DNA from 4 places in the Trinickia sp. EG282A genome. Region 3 is predicted to be linked to each of the others. Evidence: predicted binding sites of a transcription regulator. Region 3 holds the regulator's gene; each other region holds the start of a gene.

Region 1 (4,341 bases), on a different contig from region 3:
ACATGTTGCGCCGTATTCAGGTGCCCCAGGCGTTCCGGCTCACGCTGCCCTCGCTGGTCAACGAGATGGTGCTGCTCATCAAGGCGTCGTCGCTGATCTCCGTCGTGGGCGTGGCCGAAATCACGCGCACCGCGCAAAACATCGCAGCGAGCAGCTATCGTCCGCTCGAAGCGTATGCCGCGGCGGGCCTCATCTACTTCGTGATCTGCGGCGCGCTTTCATTTGCCGCGCACGCCGCCGAATTACGCTTGCAGCACGCCTGAGACGGTCGCCATGCAGCAATTCGATCCCACCATTCTCACGCACAATCTACCCGCCATCGGCGCGGGATTCGCGACGACGCTCGGCACGTGGGTGGTCGGTGTCGCGCTCGGCATCGTCATCGGTTTCTTGATCGCGCTCGCGCACCTCTTTTGCGGACGATGGGTGCGCGGCGCGCTGCGCGTCTATATCGAGCTCTTTCGCGGCACGCCGTTTCTCGTGCAGCTCTTTCTGCTCTATTACGGTGGGCCCTCGTTCGGCCTTACGCTCGAGCCGCTCACCGCCGGCGTTCTCGGCCTCGGGCTCTATGGCAGCGCGTATTTCGCCGAGGCCTTCCGCTCGGGCTTCGGGGCGGTGCCTCGTGGCCATCTGGAAGCGGCGTCGTGTCTCGGCCTCACGCGCTGGCAGACCGTTCGGCGCATCCAGATTCCCCAGATGCTGGTGCTGATCGTGCCCGCGTTGATCAACCTCATCATCGTGCTCAGCAAGGAAACGGCAGTGCTCTCCATCGTCACCGTGCCGGAGCTGACGTTCGTGCTGACGGGCATCGGTTCGGCGACGTTCGCGTTCGTCGAGACCTTGCTTGCACTGTGCGTCTGCTATCTCGTGCTCGTCGAGCTTGCCTCGCGCGCCGGGATCTGGGTCGAAGCACGCGTGACCCGCTTTCTTGCTTGAACGTATCGGACTCGCCTGCCATGATCGATTCCCCGCTTTCTCCCTCCGAAGTCAACGAGGGGCCGATCTTCGTGAATGCGTCCGTTGCGCCGCTCGTGGAAGTGCGCGGCTTGCATAAGCGCTTCAACGAAACCGAAGTACTGCGCGGCATCGATCTCGACATCGGCAAGTCGGAAGTCGTCTGCGTGATCGGCCCTTCAGGCTCGGGCAAGAGCACGCTGCTGCGCTGTCTCGCCGGGCTCGAAACCTATGATGAAGGCGAAGTGCGCATCGAAGGCGAACTGCTCGGATACCGCGAGCGACACGGGCGGCGCGTACGCGCATCGAGCGCAGAGATCAATCGCGTGCGGCGCAATATCGGCATGGTGTTTCAGCAGTTCAATCTATGGCCTCACATGAGCGCGCTCGACAATGTAATGGAGGCGCTGCTGCGCGTGCGGCGGTTCTCGCGCCACGAGGCGCGTGCGCGCGCCGACCTGATGCTCGAGACGGTCGGCCTGTCGCACAAGGGCGACGCTTATCCGGCGAAGCTGTCCGGCGGCCAACAGCAGCGCGTGGCGATCGCGCGCGCGCTCGCGATGGAGCCGCACATCATGCTCTTCGATGAACCGACTTCGGCGCTCGATCCCGAGCTCGTCGGTGAAGTTTTGCAGGTAATGAAGCAGCTCGCGCGCGATGGCATGACAATGGCCGTCGTCACGCACGAAATGGGTTTTGCGGCGCAGGTGGCGGACAAGGTCGTGTTCATCGATCAAGGGCGCATCGCGGTGCAAGGCAAGCCGCGCGAAGTATTCCACGACGCGAAGCATCCGCGCCTGCGCCAGTTTCTGCAGAACTACTTCGATCGCAATGCGTTCTGGTCGCGGGGCGCGCAAGACGAGCCCGCTTGATGATGTCTGCCACGCTACCCCGAAGAGCGAGGAGACCAGGCATGCCGGCACCGACGTCGGTGAAGCCCACCCCCACCGCGGACAATGCAGGCGAGTCCGACATGCCGATGGCGCGCTACGCGCGGGTCAAAAGCTTCATTCGCGGAAAGATCGAATCGGGTGCCTGGCAACCCGGAGACCGCATTCCCTCCGAGCTGGATCTCGTCGAATCGCTCGGCGTCTCGCGCATGACGATCAACCGCGCGCTGCGAGAGCTGACCGGGGAAGGATGGATCACGCGGCATTCGGGCGTGGGCACTTTCGTGGCCGAGGCAAAGCCGCAGTCGACGCTGCTCATGATCGCGCATATCGGCGAGGAAATTCGCGCGCGGGGTCATGAATATGACTACCAGACCGTGCTCGTGCAACGCGAGAGCGCGCCGCTCGCCGTCTCGAACGCGCTCGGCTTGCCGCCCAGCTCATCCGTGTTTCATCTGGTCGGCGTTCATCGCGAGAATGGCGTGCCGGTGCGGCTCGAGGATCGCTATGTGAACCCAGCTGCCGTGCCGGATTTCCTGGAGCAGGACTTCAATGCGCTGCAGCCATCGGAGTACCTCGCCGCGACCTTGCCCGCGCACGAGATCGAGCACGTCGTCGATGCGTGCCTGCCGACTCGCGCCGAAGCGACGCTCCTCGAAATCAGCCTTGATGAGCCATGCCTTGTGCTCGTGAGACGCACCTGGATGACCGGCGCGGCAGTGACGTTCGCACGTTTCGTGCATCCGGGTTCGAGATATCGGCTCGGGTGTCGCTTTCGGCCGGGAGATGCGCGGTTTCAGGGATGATGACGCTGCGATGGGTTTCGGCAGCGTTAGGAGTCTGCCTCGAGACTCTTCATAGAGCGATCCGCACGGCGCCCAAGCTTTCCGGCGAACCGCAATTGACGCAGCTCTAGCCGCGCTCACTTGATTGGCGTCAACTTGGCAAATCAATGCCGCTCCTACACTGCAATCAAGCGCAGCGCTCCGGTTGCGCCGTTCTCAACGTCCGCACAGGTAGGATCGAACATGTACCAACGCATCCTCGCGCCGATCGACGGCAGCGAAAGCGCCCAGCGCGCGCTCGGCTTCGCACTCTCGCTCGCACGCGAAACCGGGGCGGAACTGATACCGCTATTCGTCATCGATGTGCCAATCGTGGCTTATCAAGCACCGGGCTTCGATCCATCGATCGTGCGCGACGCACTTCAGCAACAAGGCGAACAACTGAAAGCCGAATCGCAAGCGCTGATGCAGCGCGAGAATGTCAGGGGTACCGCGCGCGTCGTCGAGGCCGATGCGCCGGGCGGCACCGTCGCCGAGCGCATTCTCGAAGAGGCGCGCGCGACCGGCTGCGACCTTATCGTCATGGGCACGCATGGGCGTCGAGGCGTCAAGCGGTTTCTGCTCGGCAGCGTTGCCGAACGGCTCGTGCGGATGTCCTGCTGTCCCGTGTTGCTCGTTCCTGGTGGTGTTGAGGCGGCCGCGCCGAAGCACGAAGTGATGGCAGCTTGATCAGTAGCGCGTGGGTCTCGCATCGCGGCAAGGATAAGGCCATGGTACAAAGCAGGGTTCGCATCGCTCTCGCGACAATTTCGGTATTCGCCGTGCTGGCCGGTCTTGGCATGGCCATTCGCGGTCTTGTGTTCGATACTGATGAAGCGTTTCACTACGGCATTGGCGCGATCGTCGTCGGGGTGGCCGCGTTCGTCCTTCTGCTCAATCCGTCGCCGCGGGACGACGCTTGATTGCAGACTTCGAGGCAAGCGTCAGCGGCCGCAAACTCGTGGGCGTTGACGTCACCTGCGCCGGGCTTAACAAGGGGAAACGAACGTCGAGCCTTCGGGTCGACCGGTACGGTGATGCTATGAACGAATTGGGATTGCTGGCTGGGCGCGCTCGCACTTCACTCCGGGCCCACTATCGCCGCAAGAGGCAATGAAACGGATAACGCAAAGCCCCGGCCCGGCGCCGTCCGGATCGATAGCTCGCCGTTGAGCCCCGCCGCGCGTTCACGCATGCCCAGCAGACCAAACGAGTTGGGCGATGGGCGCTCATCGCTTGGACAGCCATGGCCGTTGTCCGTGATAGTCACGACACAGTTCGCTCCCTTGCACTCGATTTCGAGTGTCACCTCGGTCGCACCCGCATGCCGCGCAACGTTCATCATCGATTCCTGAACAATCCGGAATATTGCCGTCGCGCTCTTGCGGTTGAACTCGATATCGTCGGCCGCGATATGTCTGATGACGCGAACGCGATGCCGTGACGTAAACTCGTCTGTGAACCATTCGATTGCCGGAAGCAGACCGAGATCGTCGAGAATCGCAGGGCGCAAATCGGCTGCGATACGCCTCACGGATACGACAAGCCGATCGATCAAGTCTTCGACATTGCCAAGGTCGGCTCCGCTCATTGCGGTCCTCGCGCCTTCCGCACGGTTTTCGATCTTGCCGACCTCGATCTTGAGCGCGGCCAGTTGTTGGCCGAGGTCGTCA
Region 2 (4,341 bases), on a different contig from region 3:
CGAGCAGCCCGGCGTATGCCTCTGTGCCTTATGCCGAGAAGTTGAGGGCGCGGGAAGCGTTGCGTAAGTGGCTGCGGGCTTAGCTTGCCTGGGCGCGGGTTCTGGCCCACCTCAGTCCCAAGCGTCGCATCGTTGACGCTGGGCTGTGAGGTGTAGCGCGTCGTTGAGTGGTAACCGATCTACAACTCGCCGTGTTGCCCGTGGCTAGCGATTGATCGTTTCCGCGTGGTGAAAGATCTTTGCGACAATCATCCAATTCCGGTCGAATTTCAGTAGATTGAGGTTATCGACGTAGACCTTCTCAAAGATGCGAACGCGAACCTGCGCGAAGGCAATCTCGGATGACAGCACCTGGATCTGCAGAATGTCGTCCATGCGCGGTTGTTGCACGCTCTTCGGCGGCGTTCGGGCGGCAATCTCTTCACGATACTGCGCGAACGGACGCAGGTTGAACTCACCATTTCTCATGGTGAATAGTGAACTGGATGGATGAAATACCTGATCGAATTTTTTCAGGTCGCATTCGTACATCACGTCGAAGTAGATTTGTAAAGCGTGCTGAATGCTGTTGATTTCCATGTTGCGCGTCCTCCTGCATGAGTGAAATTTGCGATGTATTGCATCGCGTGCAGCAATGCCCCTCTGCAGACGGCTCAACCTGGTCGCAGAGCAATTCCGCACGGGATCACAGTGCTAGTATCGGCGAAACAAGTCCTCGAACGTTTCATCGGACGGTGAACTATGGACGATACGCCTAATATTGCACGGGTCGCCAGACTCCTCGCTGACGCGGCACGCACGAGGATCGTGTGGACATTGATTGACGGATCCGCTCGCCCGGCAGGCGAGCTGGCTTATCACGCAGGCATATCGGCGCAATCGGCCAGTGCGCATTTGACGAAGCTGGTTGCGGGCGGCCTGCTGGGCGTCGAAGCAAAAGGGCGTCACCGCTATTTTCGAATTGCCAATACCGAAGTGGCCTGCATGATCGAGAGCATGGCCGCACTGGCATCGGGAACGGAGTTGGGCCTGCCGCGGTGCCTTGGATCGGTGCGCTCGCCGACCGAGGCATTCATGTATGCCCGAACCTGCTATGACCACCTGGCAGGGGAAATCGCCGTGGGCGTACTCGCCTCGATGACGAAGGCGCATTGGTTGCGACGCAAGGGCGCCGAGCTGGTTGCCACCCGGCTCGGCGAAGAGCAGTTGCGCGCCATTGGCGTTGATTTGCCGTCGGCGCAGGGAGAGCGTCGCGTGTTTGCACGGCCTTGTGCCGATCTTACGCAACGGCAGCCGCATCTGGGCGGCGCCTTGGGAACGCACATGCTCCGACTCTACGTCGATCAAAGCTGGATTGTGCGCTCGCCGAAGTCTCGCATTGTCAGTGTTACGTCAAAGGGAAACGAGATGTTTCGGAAGCTTCTGGAACTCGGTTGATCATCTCGACGTTCATGCAGTTGCCGTCGACATCACGCAAATGACATTTCGAGCTCGACGCCCGAGTAGTTGACGCGCGGCGCGACTTCTCGACCCTCGCCTTCTTCGAAATGAACGAGCCCGTATCGCTCCATTGTCCGAAGTGTCCGTGATAAATTGGACTTCGCACGGCCGGAGCGCTCCGCTAGTTCGCTCAGTGACGCGGGCTTCGTCTCGGCGATCAACGCAAGCAGCGAGCGGTTTCTGTCGGAAAGCACCTGCGCGAGCGTTTCCAGCGACTGAAACCAGACTTTAGGCTCATCCGGGCTGGGCACGTAGTCACCTCGGGCGATTGCCATCGTCCGCGCTTTGTATTGCTCCAATGATGCAATCCCGACCTTCAAGACGTTGGCTGTAGTCATGCTGAGTGCTCCTTCTCGCGAGAATCGCTTCAACTTCGACCCAGAAATCCGCCAGCAACTTCGCGGCGTCCTTGTAGGGATAGAAACGAACCTTGGGGCCACGATGCGTGTGATCATATTCGACGCGCGTACGCGCTCCCGGTCCTGAACCCTCGCGGATGGGATGCGCGTTATCGAAGCCCAACAGACGACAGCCCGCCTCATCATGAAGCGTGAGCGAATACCGAAGCCCCTGAGGGCGTTCCGCTGACACGGCGCACTGCCTCACCTCGAACTTAACCCAGCACTTGCCGCCGGAATCCACGACAAATCTTTCTCCATCGAGGTAAAGCAGCGTATCAAGGCTGGGATCGCGCAGGTTCGTTTGCATGGATGTTATCACCGGATCATAACTTCATCAATCACCTCGCTCCCGGACCGCTTGTTCAGACGCCGGTGCGGCACCGCTGCCGGCCGTCGTCCGCCTGCATAGCGCGGCATAGGACAAGTGGAGGTCTGCGAATCGCTAGATGCTAACGAGGGGGGGCCTCTTCGCGGCGCATCCGCCTGTTTCTAAGACCGAATGCCACCCTGCGCCACTCGACTCTGCGTGGGTCAATCTGCCGGCTGCGTTGCAAGTGGCTGGCGGTCTGGCGCCTTAGCTGGATTGAACTGATTTCCAGCACGATCGAGCTAGGTTCTGGCTCGGTGGCACTGTGCGGCGGGTTCCGGTGCCGGCTCGACGGTTGAAAAATAAATGGGGCGCGAACCAAATCGCATCGGCGCCGCCTCTTAGCTTCCTGAGAGGTCGTCTCTCACCTTGACCTTGATAAAGGAAGCAAAGCCATGTTTTACGTCAAGAACGTTCCCGGCTGGGAACGCGTTGTCCGTATTATTCTCGGTGCCGTGGGCGCGGCACTTTCAATCTTGTTTCTGAAGGGTGTTGTCGGAATCGTCGGCGCGCTGGCCGCCGCGGGCGTGACCATTTCCGGCCTTGTCGGGTTTTGCCCCGCCTGCGCGATGGTCGGCCGGCGCCTCGCGAAACAACAGAAGCGGTGACATGCCCCTCGACGAGCAAAGACAAGCGGTCATCGACGCAGCACGTTCGGGCGATCCCCTTGCGCTCGAGCGCCTGCTGCGCCTCTTTCAGCCGGACATACGTCGCTATGCGCAGCGCAATTGCTTCATTTCGGACGTGGACGATGCGGTCCAGGAAGTCCTGCTCATCGTGGCACGCAAATTCGAGTCGGTCCGCGCCGTTGCCGCATTCTCCGGCTGGCTCTTCAGCGTCGTGCGCCACGAGTGCAGGCGGCTCGGTCGGAAGGCGTTGAACTTCGATCCCTACGACGAGGAGGAGGTCGATCGATGGCTGGCGCGGCACGACACGGATTCGCTGCGCCGCGAACTGATTGACGCATTGGAGTCGCTACCGCCCGACTACCGCGACGTCCTTTTGCTGCGCGACTTCGAGGAACTCACGATCGGCGAGATCGCCGCGCGTCTCGGCTTGTCGGTCCCGGCGACGAAAAGCCGCCTGCATCGCGCACGCACGCTGGCGCGCGAATATCTGCTTGCCTGATTGCGCCGACCTACGGCGGCGCGCTCCCCGCGAACCGGCGTTAGGCTGGCGGCAGCAGATGTTCGAGACCAGATACTGCATCTATCGGTTCGGCAGTGAGGCGAACCAACTCCGTCGTCAGACTACGATCCTCATAGCCAGACGTCGTTTTCGGCCGTTCTTTCGTTGACTGTATCGCCGGTATTGACGACGCCCCGCGGTTCGATCAGCAGCATCTTCACCTCGGATTCGGCATACGGCTTATGTTCGACGCCCTTCGGGACAACCGCCATTTCGCCGGCACGCAGTTCGATCGAGCGATCTCGGAAGTCGATTCTCAACCGGCCCTCGAGGACGATGAACGTCTCATCGGTGTCGGCATGCGTGTGCCAGACGAAGTCGCCGAGTATCTTCACGACCTTGAATTGATAGTCGTTCATTTCGGCAACGACGCGTGGCTGCCAGTGGGCGTCGATCTGACTGATCTTATCGAGCAGATCGATGGTCTTTAGTTGGCCGCGTTGAGCGGGCGTCGACTGCAAATCGGTGTGCACAATGGCTCCGTTCGGGCAATACCAGTAACGGATCTTATGCCGACTACCGGCGAGTGTCTTGAACGATCGTGACATGCTCTGCGCTAGCCGGCGCGCCGAGCGTGCATCAGGGGACGGGCTTGCATCGTCTGTTCGTCATAGTCGCGCATATGCTGCCTGCCTGACGGCTAAAATGGCGTGCGTTGTGCCGAATTCCTTCCACGAATCACTGACCTGCAATGACCGATAAGTCCGTTCCATCATCCGATCCCGCCACCGATCTCCCCGCCGATTCCGCCGCTGAAAGCCATGTCTCGGAAACCCCGGAAACGCTGCACGAGGACGGTCTGTGGCGCGACGGCGGCTGGACCGCGCGCGTCATCAAGAACGAGGACGACGATGGGTGGGCCGTCGAAATGATCAAGGACGGTGA
Region 3 (4,341 bases):
ATGCTGTCGGGAATCTGATCGATCGCGAGGCCATAGCGCACGCGTTCGTCATATTGTTCCGGCGTCATGCCCTGCATCGCCAGCAGTTCCTTGTAGCGGTCGAGGTCGATCGAGCCATCGGGCTTGCGCAGCGACGACACGACGGGGTCAGCCAGCAGCGCCCGGCGCACGGCCTCGTCCGACGCCGTCAGATGCTCGCGCTGCGCCTCGTCGGCCAGCGCGCGCTGTTGAATCATGCTGTCGAGCAATTGCTGCCGGCGCTCGGGCGTGTCGAAGAGCTTCGAGTCGAATCGCGAGCCGAGGATCTGGCGCGCCTGATCGAGCTGCTGGCGCACCGCATTGTCGAATTCGACACGCGTGATCTTGTGCCCATTGACGCTCGCCACATTGGCGCTTTCGTCGAAAAATCCACGGAAGCCCTGGATACCGACGAAGCCCAGCCCCGGCACGATGACGAGGACGAGCATGAGCATCATCAGGCGCTTGTGGTTGCGAAAGAAATCGAGCATGCGTGAGGGGTTAGGTTGGACAAAAACGTCCAATAGTACAACAGCAGCCCATCCTGGCGTAAACCGTGAGTTGCCAGCCCCTTCCCCCGATCCCACAATAGCTGATCGGCTCTCGCCCGGCAGGCCCGAGGAATCAGCCGTTCCCGGCTCGCGGCGCATCGTGCCGACGGGAGACGCTCATGCTCTACAACTGGCTCGAGACGCAGCGCGCGCTGATTCGCTCGATGGACACATGGGCCGCCTCGCTCGCACGGGCGTGCGGTCTGCCCGCGCAATCTCCCGAGTCGCGCGCGATGCCCGGCTGCGAATGGCTGCGCCGCGTGTTCGAGACGACGCTGGAGCCGCCGCCGTTCGCGATCGCGTCGGTGACGCTCGGCGGCCGACGCGTTCACATCGATGAAACCGTCGTCGATCGCGTGGCATTTTGCGCGTTGCGCCGGTTCGCGCGGCGAGGGGAACATCGCGCGCGGCTCGACGGCGGCGCGCCGATTCTGCTTTGCACGCCGCTCGCAGGACATCACGCGGTCATGCTGCGGGAGACGGTGGAAACGCTGCTCGAGGACGGCGACGTCTACGTGACCGACTGGGCCAACGCACGCGACGTGCCGCTCGCCGAGGGCCGCTTCGGCCTCGACGACTACGTGCTGACCGTGGAGCGCTTCATGCGCCGCCTATGCAGCAATGGGCTGCATGTGCTCGCCGTCTGCCAGGGGACGGTGCCGGCCGTCGCCGCCGCGGCCCTCGTCGCGGCTCGCGGCGAGCCCGGGCCGCTTTCGGTCACGCTGATGGGGGGACCGATCGATACGCGACTCAATCCGACCGCCGTCGACCGGCTGGCGGCGACACATAGCATCGACTGGTTCCGCCGCACGGTCATCGATACGGTGCCGGCCTGGTATCGCGGCGGCGGACGGCGCATCTACCCCGGATACCTGCAGCATGCCGCGATCGTCGCCGCGCATCCGCATCGGCAGATGGCGCTCGAAACGCGGTACTGGACGAGCCGCCTCGCCGGCGACGACGCCAGGATAGCCGCGAGCCGGCGCGCCTTCGACGAATACGCGGCGGTGCTCGACATGACCGAAGACTACTTTCTCGATACGCTGCGCATCGTTTTCAAGGAGCAGCGGCTCGCGCGCGGTGCCTGGGACGTCGACGGCCGGCGCGTGCGCGGCAGCGCGCTCGCGGCGTCGGCGCTCTGCACGATCGAGGGAGACCGCGACGACATCACGGGCGCCGGCCAGACCCACGCGGCGCATGCGGTCTGCAGCGCGGTGCCCGACAGGCGGCGCAAACAGCTGACTATTGCCGATTGCGACCACTACGATCTTTTCACCGGTCCGCGCTGGCGCGAAGCGATCCATCCGGCGCTGGCTGCGTTCTGGCGCGAGACCCACGAGCCCCACGAGCCCCACGAGCCACAGCCCGCCGCCATCAGCTGAGGGCCCCAGCGCCCCGCGCCAGCCTTGCGTTGCGTCAGCAAAGTTCTGACAGAAACTGCGCCCCTCCACGCCGAGCGATAGTGCGTGATCGGCGCGCAGCTCGAATTCGTCAGTCTATTACTCTTCGCTAAGCAATTAAAATACACGCCCCGCCAGCCTGCGAACGACCGGAAGAGCACCGCTCGACGGGCGTGCATCGCCGCGCCAAGGGCCGCTCCGCGGTCCGGCTACGCATCGCCGCTCATTTTCCGTCACCGCCGTAGGAGAAGTCTTACAACCCTACGCTAACACTTACCGAAGTTTCATACGCCGCTGATAGGCTCGGCGCCCGCTACCACCGATACTCACATGGAAATTGTTTCGCGGCACCCAGGGCGGGTGCGCACCCAAAAGGCGGAGAACGAAGACATGCTGCTCGAATTGGAACCAGAGGAAGACACTCGCGCGGAGCGGCTGCCCCTGTCTTCGATCGTACCTATGCGTCCGCCGAAGACCACACCGCAGGCCACGCCGAAGAGCACGTCGAATGCCGCGTCGACGAACGCATCGACGAGCGCAGGCTGCTCCAGCTGCTCGATGCTGTCTGGCTGCATGCCGAACAACCTTACGTCGGAAGAACTGCGGCTCTTCGATTCGATCGTGACCGCGACGCGCCTCGTCAAGCGCGGCGAAGCGCTCTACCGCGCGAACGATGAATTCCAGAGCATTTATGCCGTGCGCGCGGGTTCGTTCAAGACGGTCGTCATGCATCGCGACGGTCGCGAGCAGGTGACGGGCTTTCACTTCGCGGGCGAAGTGCTCGGCCTCGACGGCCTTCACAGCCGGCGCCATATCGGCGATACGGTCGCGATCGAAGACAGCAGCGTCTGCATCATTCCCTACGCATTGCTCGAGGCGCTCTGCGCCGAATCGCAACCGCTGCAGCAGCAAGTCCTGCGCATGATGAGCGGCGAGATCGTTCGAGAATCGGCGCTCATGATGCTGCTCGGGACAATGCGCGCGGAGGAGCGCCTCGCGAGCTTCCTGCTCAACCTGTCGAGCCGGATGGAGGCGCGCGGGTATTCGCCGGCCGAATTCCATCTGCGCATGACGCGCGAAGAGATGGGCAACTACCTCGGCATGAAGCTCGAGACGGTGAGCCGCATGTTCTCGAAGTTTCAGCGCGACGGTCTGCTCGAAACGCGCGGCAAGCGGATTCGCATCGTCGATCTCGAAGCGCTCGCGCGCGTTTGACGCGCGCGGGTCGCGGGCGGGGCCGCCTCACCGTTTCATCGTCAGTACCGCCGCTCCCGACAGGCGGCCTTCGCGCAGGTCCGAGAGCGCGCGATTGGCTTCCGTGAACGGATACGGCGTCGTCTCGATCTCGAGCGCCGTCTCTCCCGCGATTTTCATGAACGCGTGACCGTCCTCGCGCGTCAGGTTGGCGACCGATACGATGCGACGCTCGCCCCAGAGAAGGTCGTACGAAAACGCGGGGATCGCGCTCATGTGGATCCCGCCGCAGACGACGACACCCCCCTTGACGACAGCCTCGAGCGCGCGCGGCACGAGCGCCCCGACAGGCGCGAAGATGAGCGCTGCATCGAGCGCAGCGGGCCCCCGTTCGTCGCTGCCGCCGGCCCAATGCGCGCCGAGTCGCCGTGCGAGCCGCTGCGCGACTGTATCGCCGGGACGGGTAAAAGCGTACACGGTGCGGCCCTGGTGGCGGGCGACTTGCGCGACGATGTGCGCCGCGGCGCCGAAACCGTAGATGCCGACGCGTTCGGCGTCACCGGCCATCGCGAGCGTCCGGTAGCCGATGAGCCCCGCGCAAAGCAACGGCGCCGCTGCCACGTCGGTGTAGCGATCGGGCAGCCGGAAGCAATAGCGGCTGTCGGCGACGGTGCGCTCGGCGTAGCCTCCGTCGATCGTATAGCCGGTGAATCCGGGGGCGTCGCAGAGGTTCTCTCGCCCGCGCGCGCAGTATGGGCAGTGCCCGCACGTATGCCCGAGCCACGGCACGCCCACCCGTTCGCCGATCGCGAAGCCGCTTGCCCCCTCGCCCATCGCGGCAACCGTGCCGACGATCTCGTGGCCCGGAATCAGCGGACGCTTGGGATGCGCGAGATCGCCGTCCACCACGTGAAGATCGGTGCGGCAAACTCCGCACGCATGGACGTCGATGAGCAACTGCCCCGCGGCGGGTACCGGATCGGGCAGCTCGCGCTCGGCGAGCAAAGGCGCGCTTCCGTCGAAGACCATCGCACGCATCGCTTTCTTCCTCCATCGCTTTCGGCATCGACGGCGTCGGCATCCGCGCCGGCGACCGGCTCGCTCAAGGTCGGAATCGACGACCGCGCGCGGCGGCAACGACGCGCGGCGAAGCCCGCCGGCTGCCGGCTTGCCGATCG
Region 4 (4,341 bases), on a different contig from region 3:
TATTGGATTCCGCAGTCTCCAGAATATGGAAAGCCACACGGACATGGTTGATACCGGTCAATCGATGCTCTCGGGTGGGGGCGTTGGCGCGGCATCACGGCCTGCCGCTTAGCTCATCGCATATGCATTCCGCCATTGATCGCGAGCTCCGCGCCGGTAATAAACGCTGCATCGTCCGAACAGAGAAACGCGACGAGCGCTGCCACTTCGTCTGGGCGGCCGAGGCGACCGACAGGAATTTGCGGCAGTATTCTTTTATCCATGATCTCCGCTGGCACCGAGGCGATCATCGCGGTATCGAGGTACCCCGGCGAGACAGTATTCACTGTCACCCCATGCCTTGCGACCTCAAGCGCGAGCGCCTTCGTGAAGCCATGGATGCCCGCTTTGGCAGCCGAGTAATTCGTCTGCCCGAATGCCCCTCGCGATCCGTTCACCGAACCGATGTTGACGATGCGGCCGAACCGGCGCTCGATCATTCCGCCAATAAACGGCTTGGTCATGTTGAACAACGCATCGAGATCGGTGCGAAGCACGGCGTCCCAATCGGTCTTGGTCATCTTCGCGAAGGTGGCATCGCGCGTAATGCCCGAGTTATTGATGAGAATATCGACCGTGCCATGCTGATCGAGCACGCGCTTGGCGCAATGCGCGCAGGAGTCGTACTCCGCCACGTCCGCCTCATAAGCGTGGTACTGGCGGCCAGCATCGCGCTCTCGCATCAACCATGTCGTCACATGGTCGTTGCGCGGCGAGTGCGTCATCGCGACCGTCATTCCCATTGCGTGAAGACGGCGGCAGATTGCCGCGCCGAGCCCTCCCATGCCTCCTGTCACGAAGGCAACGCGTTTGCCAGACATTTTGTGCTCCAGTTCGAACGTGCGCGGCTTGTACTCGTCACGGTCCAGGCAAGCGCCGCGTTTGCTATGCAGCCGCGTGACGTAGTCGACTCTAGGTGGCTGCACTCGCCGGCGTTTGACATCAATCAACCGCGCGGAAACTAACGTGAAGCGCCGCCAATCGCTCATGCATCGCTTGACCGTCATCAACCCTCGCGCGGCATGCGCTCCTAGACTGCAAAGCAGGGCCGAATTCCGTGTCCCTCTCTCCGGGAGCAATCGCAATGAGTTACAAGAGCATCCTCGTGCATCTAGACTTGAGCGCATCCGCGAGGCCGCGCCTCGAGTTCGCGCTGCATCTTGCCAAGCAGTTCGACGCACACCTGACTGGCCTTCTGACAGTGTTCAGACCGGAGCCCGGATCGTTTTACGTGATGGCCGGCACAGCCGATTACTTCGCCGAAGTCGAAGCTATGCGCGCCGAACGCCGTACTGCGCTCGAACGCTTCTTCAAAGCGGAAATCGCACGCGAGAAAGTGGTCGGCGAATGGAAGTTTTCGGAGGGGTACGCCAATCGTCTCGTTCCGGAGGAAGCTCGGCTCGCGGATCTGACAATCGTCGGCCAGCGCAATCCGGAAGACGCCGAATCGTTTGTCGCCGAACAGTTCATCGAAAATCTCCTGCTCTCCGCAGGCCGCCCCGTATTGGTCCTACCGTATGCGGTCGAATTCGCGAGCGTCGGCGAGAATGTCCTGTTCGCCTGGGATGGAAGTCGTGAGGCGACGCGCGCGCTGCACGACGCTCTTCCCTTCCTGACTCGCGCGAAGCAAGTCGTGGTACTGACGGTCAATGCGCTCAAGGCCGAGGCACCGACAAGCCGCATTCCCGGATCGGATATCGCCAACGTCATTGCACGGCACGGCGTCAACGTGGTCACCGAGGAGATGGAGGGCGTGAGAGACGTCCCAATAGGCGAACTGCTGCTTTCGCGTGCCGCGGACTTTGGCACAGATCTCATCGTAATGGGTGGCTATGGCCACTCGCGCTGGCGCGAAATCGTCCTGGGAGGCGCAACCCGCGCCATTCTAAAAGCGATGACCGTACCTGTGCTGATGACGCACTGATCGACTCAGACGGACAACGAGCTGTGCTGTCTTTCTAGTCCCCTCAAGCATCGACGACAAATAAACACACAGGGGGCGACCTGCCAACCCGAAAAGGAATCACCATGACTTACAAGACATTGCTTGTCCATATCGACGACAGCCGAAAAAGCCATGAGCGCGTAAGCTTCGCACTCGACCTTGCTCTCAAGTACGACGCCTGTTTGATCGGCCTGTACGTGGTTTGCCAGGATCTGTTTCGTCCGCTTCTGAAAGGCGACGAGAGTCTCGTTCCAGCGGCACTGGAAGCGCAGCACGCTGAGCGGGCGAATCGTGCGCACGATCGTTTCATCACCGCTGCCGAACAGGCAGGATGCTCGTTCGAATGGCGTGCCCCTCCGGGGCCGGCGCTCGACGAGGCAGTCCTCCATGCGCGCCACGCCGACCTCGTCATACTCGGGCAAGAAGATCCGGACGATCAGGATTCGTATGTTGCTCGCGACTTCGTCGAAGACATGGTGATGAACGTGGGACGGCCGGTGATCGTCCTGCCGTACGCAGGGCACGTTGCGACATTTGGCGAGAACATCGTCGTGGCATGGGACGGCAGCCGCGAAGCCGCTCGGGCGCTGGCCGATTCGATCCCGATCCTGAAACGCGCGCGCTTCGTGACGGTTTGCACCGTCGAGAAATACCCGGACCGGGAAGCGCCCGCGGGCTTCGATGTTGCCGGCTATCTGGAGCGGCATGGGGTGCGCGCGGCATTTAAATCGATACCTCGCATTTCCGGTGTCGGCACAGGGGAAACGCTTCTCAATCAGGTCAGCGATACGCACGCCGATCTCCTTGTCATGGGGGCATATGCCCACGCGCGTGCTCGTGAAAGAGTCCTGGGCGGTGTCACGCATGCCCTGCTCCGAACGATGACGGTACCCGTATTGATGTCGCATTGACGGCCTTCGCGCGAAACTGAATTCGTCGGTTTCGCGCAACCACCAAGGGTGGTCTTTTTTTTCTGCGCCCGCTTAAACACGGGCGGTGGCTTCGTTGCGCGCCTACTTGGCGACGGGCGGTTGTTTTTTGCCACGCCCGCTTGCAGAAACACAAGAGGGATGCGGCATGCAGTCGCACTGCACGCCGCTTATCAACCCGCAAAGCGATCGCTTGCCCGCGACGATCTGTCTGTTGCCAACAGCGCTTCGGCGGCTAGTTGCCGATGACGCTTGTATGACCATTTACCCCTACGTAGGAGATCTCCTACACGCCTTCCGCTGTTCCTACCGCAGCTTCGTACAGCGCCTATATCGATTCATTGCAAACTGGGGAATACTGCAGTGGTGGTCGGGTGAATTGTTCGCCTCGAGAACGGTCCGACTACGGCTCGACCTGGAGGCTGCGATGTATAACGAGACGCAGTACGCGCGAGACGGTGCTGGCGGTGCCACCGCATGCGACAACGCACGCTCGCTTGGCGAGCCTGTTTTGCAGCAGAAGTCGCCGAGTTGCTCGGCGTGCACCTTGCGTTCCATTTGCATGCCTGTCGAGCTTTCCCTGCGCGAGCTCTATCAGTTGGATTCGCTGATCCAGGCGAAGCGGAAAGTCAAGACCGGCGAGGCACTCTATCGCGCCGACGACAAGTTTCAAAGCATCTATGCAGTGCGCACCGGCTCGTTCAAGACTGTGATCAGAATGCCAGACGGGCGCGAACAGGTTACCGGGTTTCAGTTGCTCGGGGAAACACTCGGATTCGACGGTGTCTGCACCGGTCAACATAGTTGCGATGCAATCGCGTTGGAAGATAGCTACGTCTGCATTATTCCCTTCTGCTTACTAGAGGAAATGTGCCGCACTAAAGAATCGATGCAGCGCCACGTGCATAGAATGATGAGCAGCGAGATCGTCCGCGAATCGCAGATCATGATGCTCCTTGGGACGATGAGCGCCGAGCAGCGCGTCGCGGCTTTTTTGTTGAACTTATCGCAGCGCTTGAAAATGCGTGGTTATTCGAGCGCTGAATTCAACTTACGCATGACGCGTGAAGAGATGGGTAGCTATCTGGGAATGAAGCTCGAGACCGTCAGCCGCATGCTCTCGAAATTCAGAAAGGACGGCATTGTGCACGCCTGCGAGAAGCAAATCCGCATCCTCGACTTCGAACGGCTCTCACGCATTTGAATCGCACACCGCGGCGCCGGCCGGCTCATGCCGGTACCGCGCCGCGTCGCGTCACCCATCGACCCTTCACACTCCGGCCGGAAGCCGCTCGCCACGACGAAGCACCGATGCCGTGTCCCGAGCAATGACGGATTCTTCGTCGGTGGCCAATACGAGCACCGTGACAGGGGTTCCCTCATTGCTGATGATGCGTGCGTTATCCTCGTTGAGCCGTGCATTCAGAT

Evidence for each region. Region 3 encodes FNR, which switches genes on or off when oxygen is low (the NO sensors DNR and NnrR bind a similar motif). Its sites were predicted from a motif close to TTGATNNNNATCAA; they were not measured.
Region 1: AB4Y31_RS23705 (universal stress protein) is a predicted target of FNR. The motif match lies at 2,771-2,784, and genes of this name have one in related genera.
Region 2: AB4Y31_RS13850 (DUF2892 domain-containing protein) is a predicted target of FNR. The motif match lies at 2,638-2,651, and genes of this name have one in related genera.
Region 4: AB4Y31_RS23660 (universal stress protein) is a predicted target of FNR. The motif match lies at 976-989, and genes of this name have one in related genera.

The regions. Positions count from the first base shown of each region.
Region 1 covers NZ_JBFRCC010000005.1:181,450-185,790, reverse strand. The annotation lists gene AB4Y31_RS23725 (amino acid ABC transporter permease) at 1-263, shown strand, start outside; gene AB4Y31_RS23720 (amino acid ABC transporter permease) at 274-936, shown strand; gene AB4Y31_RS23715 (amino acid ABC transporter ATP-binding protein) at 957-1,826, shown strand; gene hutC (histidine utilization repressor) at 1,868-2,650, shown strand; gene AB4Y31_RS23705 (universal stress protein) at 2,873-3,358, shown strand; gene AB4Y31_RS23700 (DUF2964 family protein) at 3,400-3,591, shown strand; gene AB4Y31_RS23695 (PAS domain S-box protein) at 3,750-4,341, opposite strand, start outside.
Region 2 covers NZ_JBFRCC010000002.1:1,278,383-1,282,723, forward strand. The annotation lists gene AB4Y31_RS13830 (nuclear transport factor 2 family protein) at 205-579, opposite strand; gene AB4Y31_RS13835 (ArsR/SmtB family transcription factor) at 742-1,437, shown strand; gene AB4Y31_RS13840 (helix-turn-helix domain-containing protein) at 1,470-1,775, opposite strand; gene AB4Y31_RS13845 (DUF6516 family protein) at 1,756-2,208, opposite strand; gene AB4Y31_RS13850 (DUF2892 domain-containing protein) at 2,664-2,876, shown strand; gene AB4Y31_RS13855 (RNA polymerase sigma factor) at 2,878-3,396, shown strand; gene AB4Y31_RS13860 (cupin domain-containing protein) at 3,528-3,929, opposite strand; gene AB4Y31_RS13865 (hypothetical protein) at 4,148-4,341, shown strand, end outside.
Region 3 covers NZ_JBFRCC010000001.1:1,633,784-1,638,124, reverse strand. The annotation lists gene AB4Y31_RS07515 (SurA N-terminal domain-containing protein) at 1-509, opposite strand, end outside; gene phaZ (polyhydroxyalkanoate depolymerase) at 689-1,951, shown strand; gene fnr (fumarate/nitrate reduction transcriptional regulator Fnr) at 2,360-3,184, shown strand; gene AB4Y31_RS07500 (zinc-dependent alcohol dehydrogenase family protein) at 3,212-4,201, opposite strand.
Region 4 covers NZ_JBFRCC010000005.1:172,843-177,183, reverse strand. The annotation lists gene AB4Y31_RS23665 (beta-ketoacyl-ACP reductase) at 114-860, opposite strand; gene AB4Y31_RS23660 (universal stress protein) at 1,124-1,963, shown strand; gene AB4Y31_RS23655 (universal stress protein) at 2,068-2,895, shown strand; gene AB4Y31_RS23650 (helix-turn-helix domain-containing protein) at 3,425-4,117, shown strand; gene AB4Y31_RS23645 (acetate/propionate family kinase) at 4,184-4,341, opposite strand, start outside.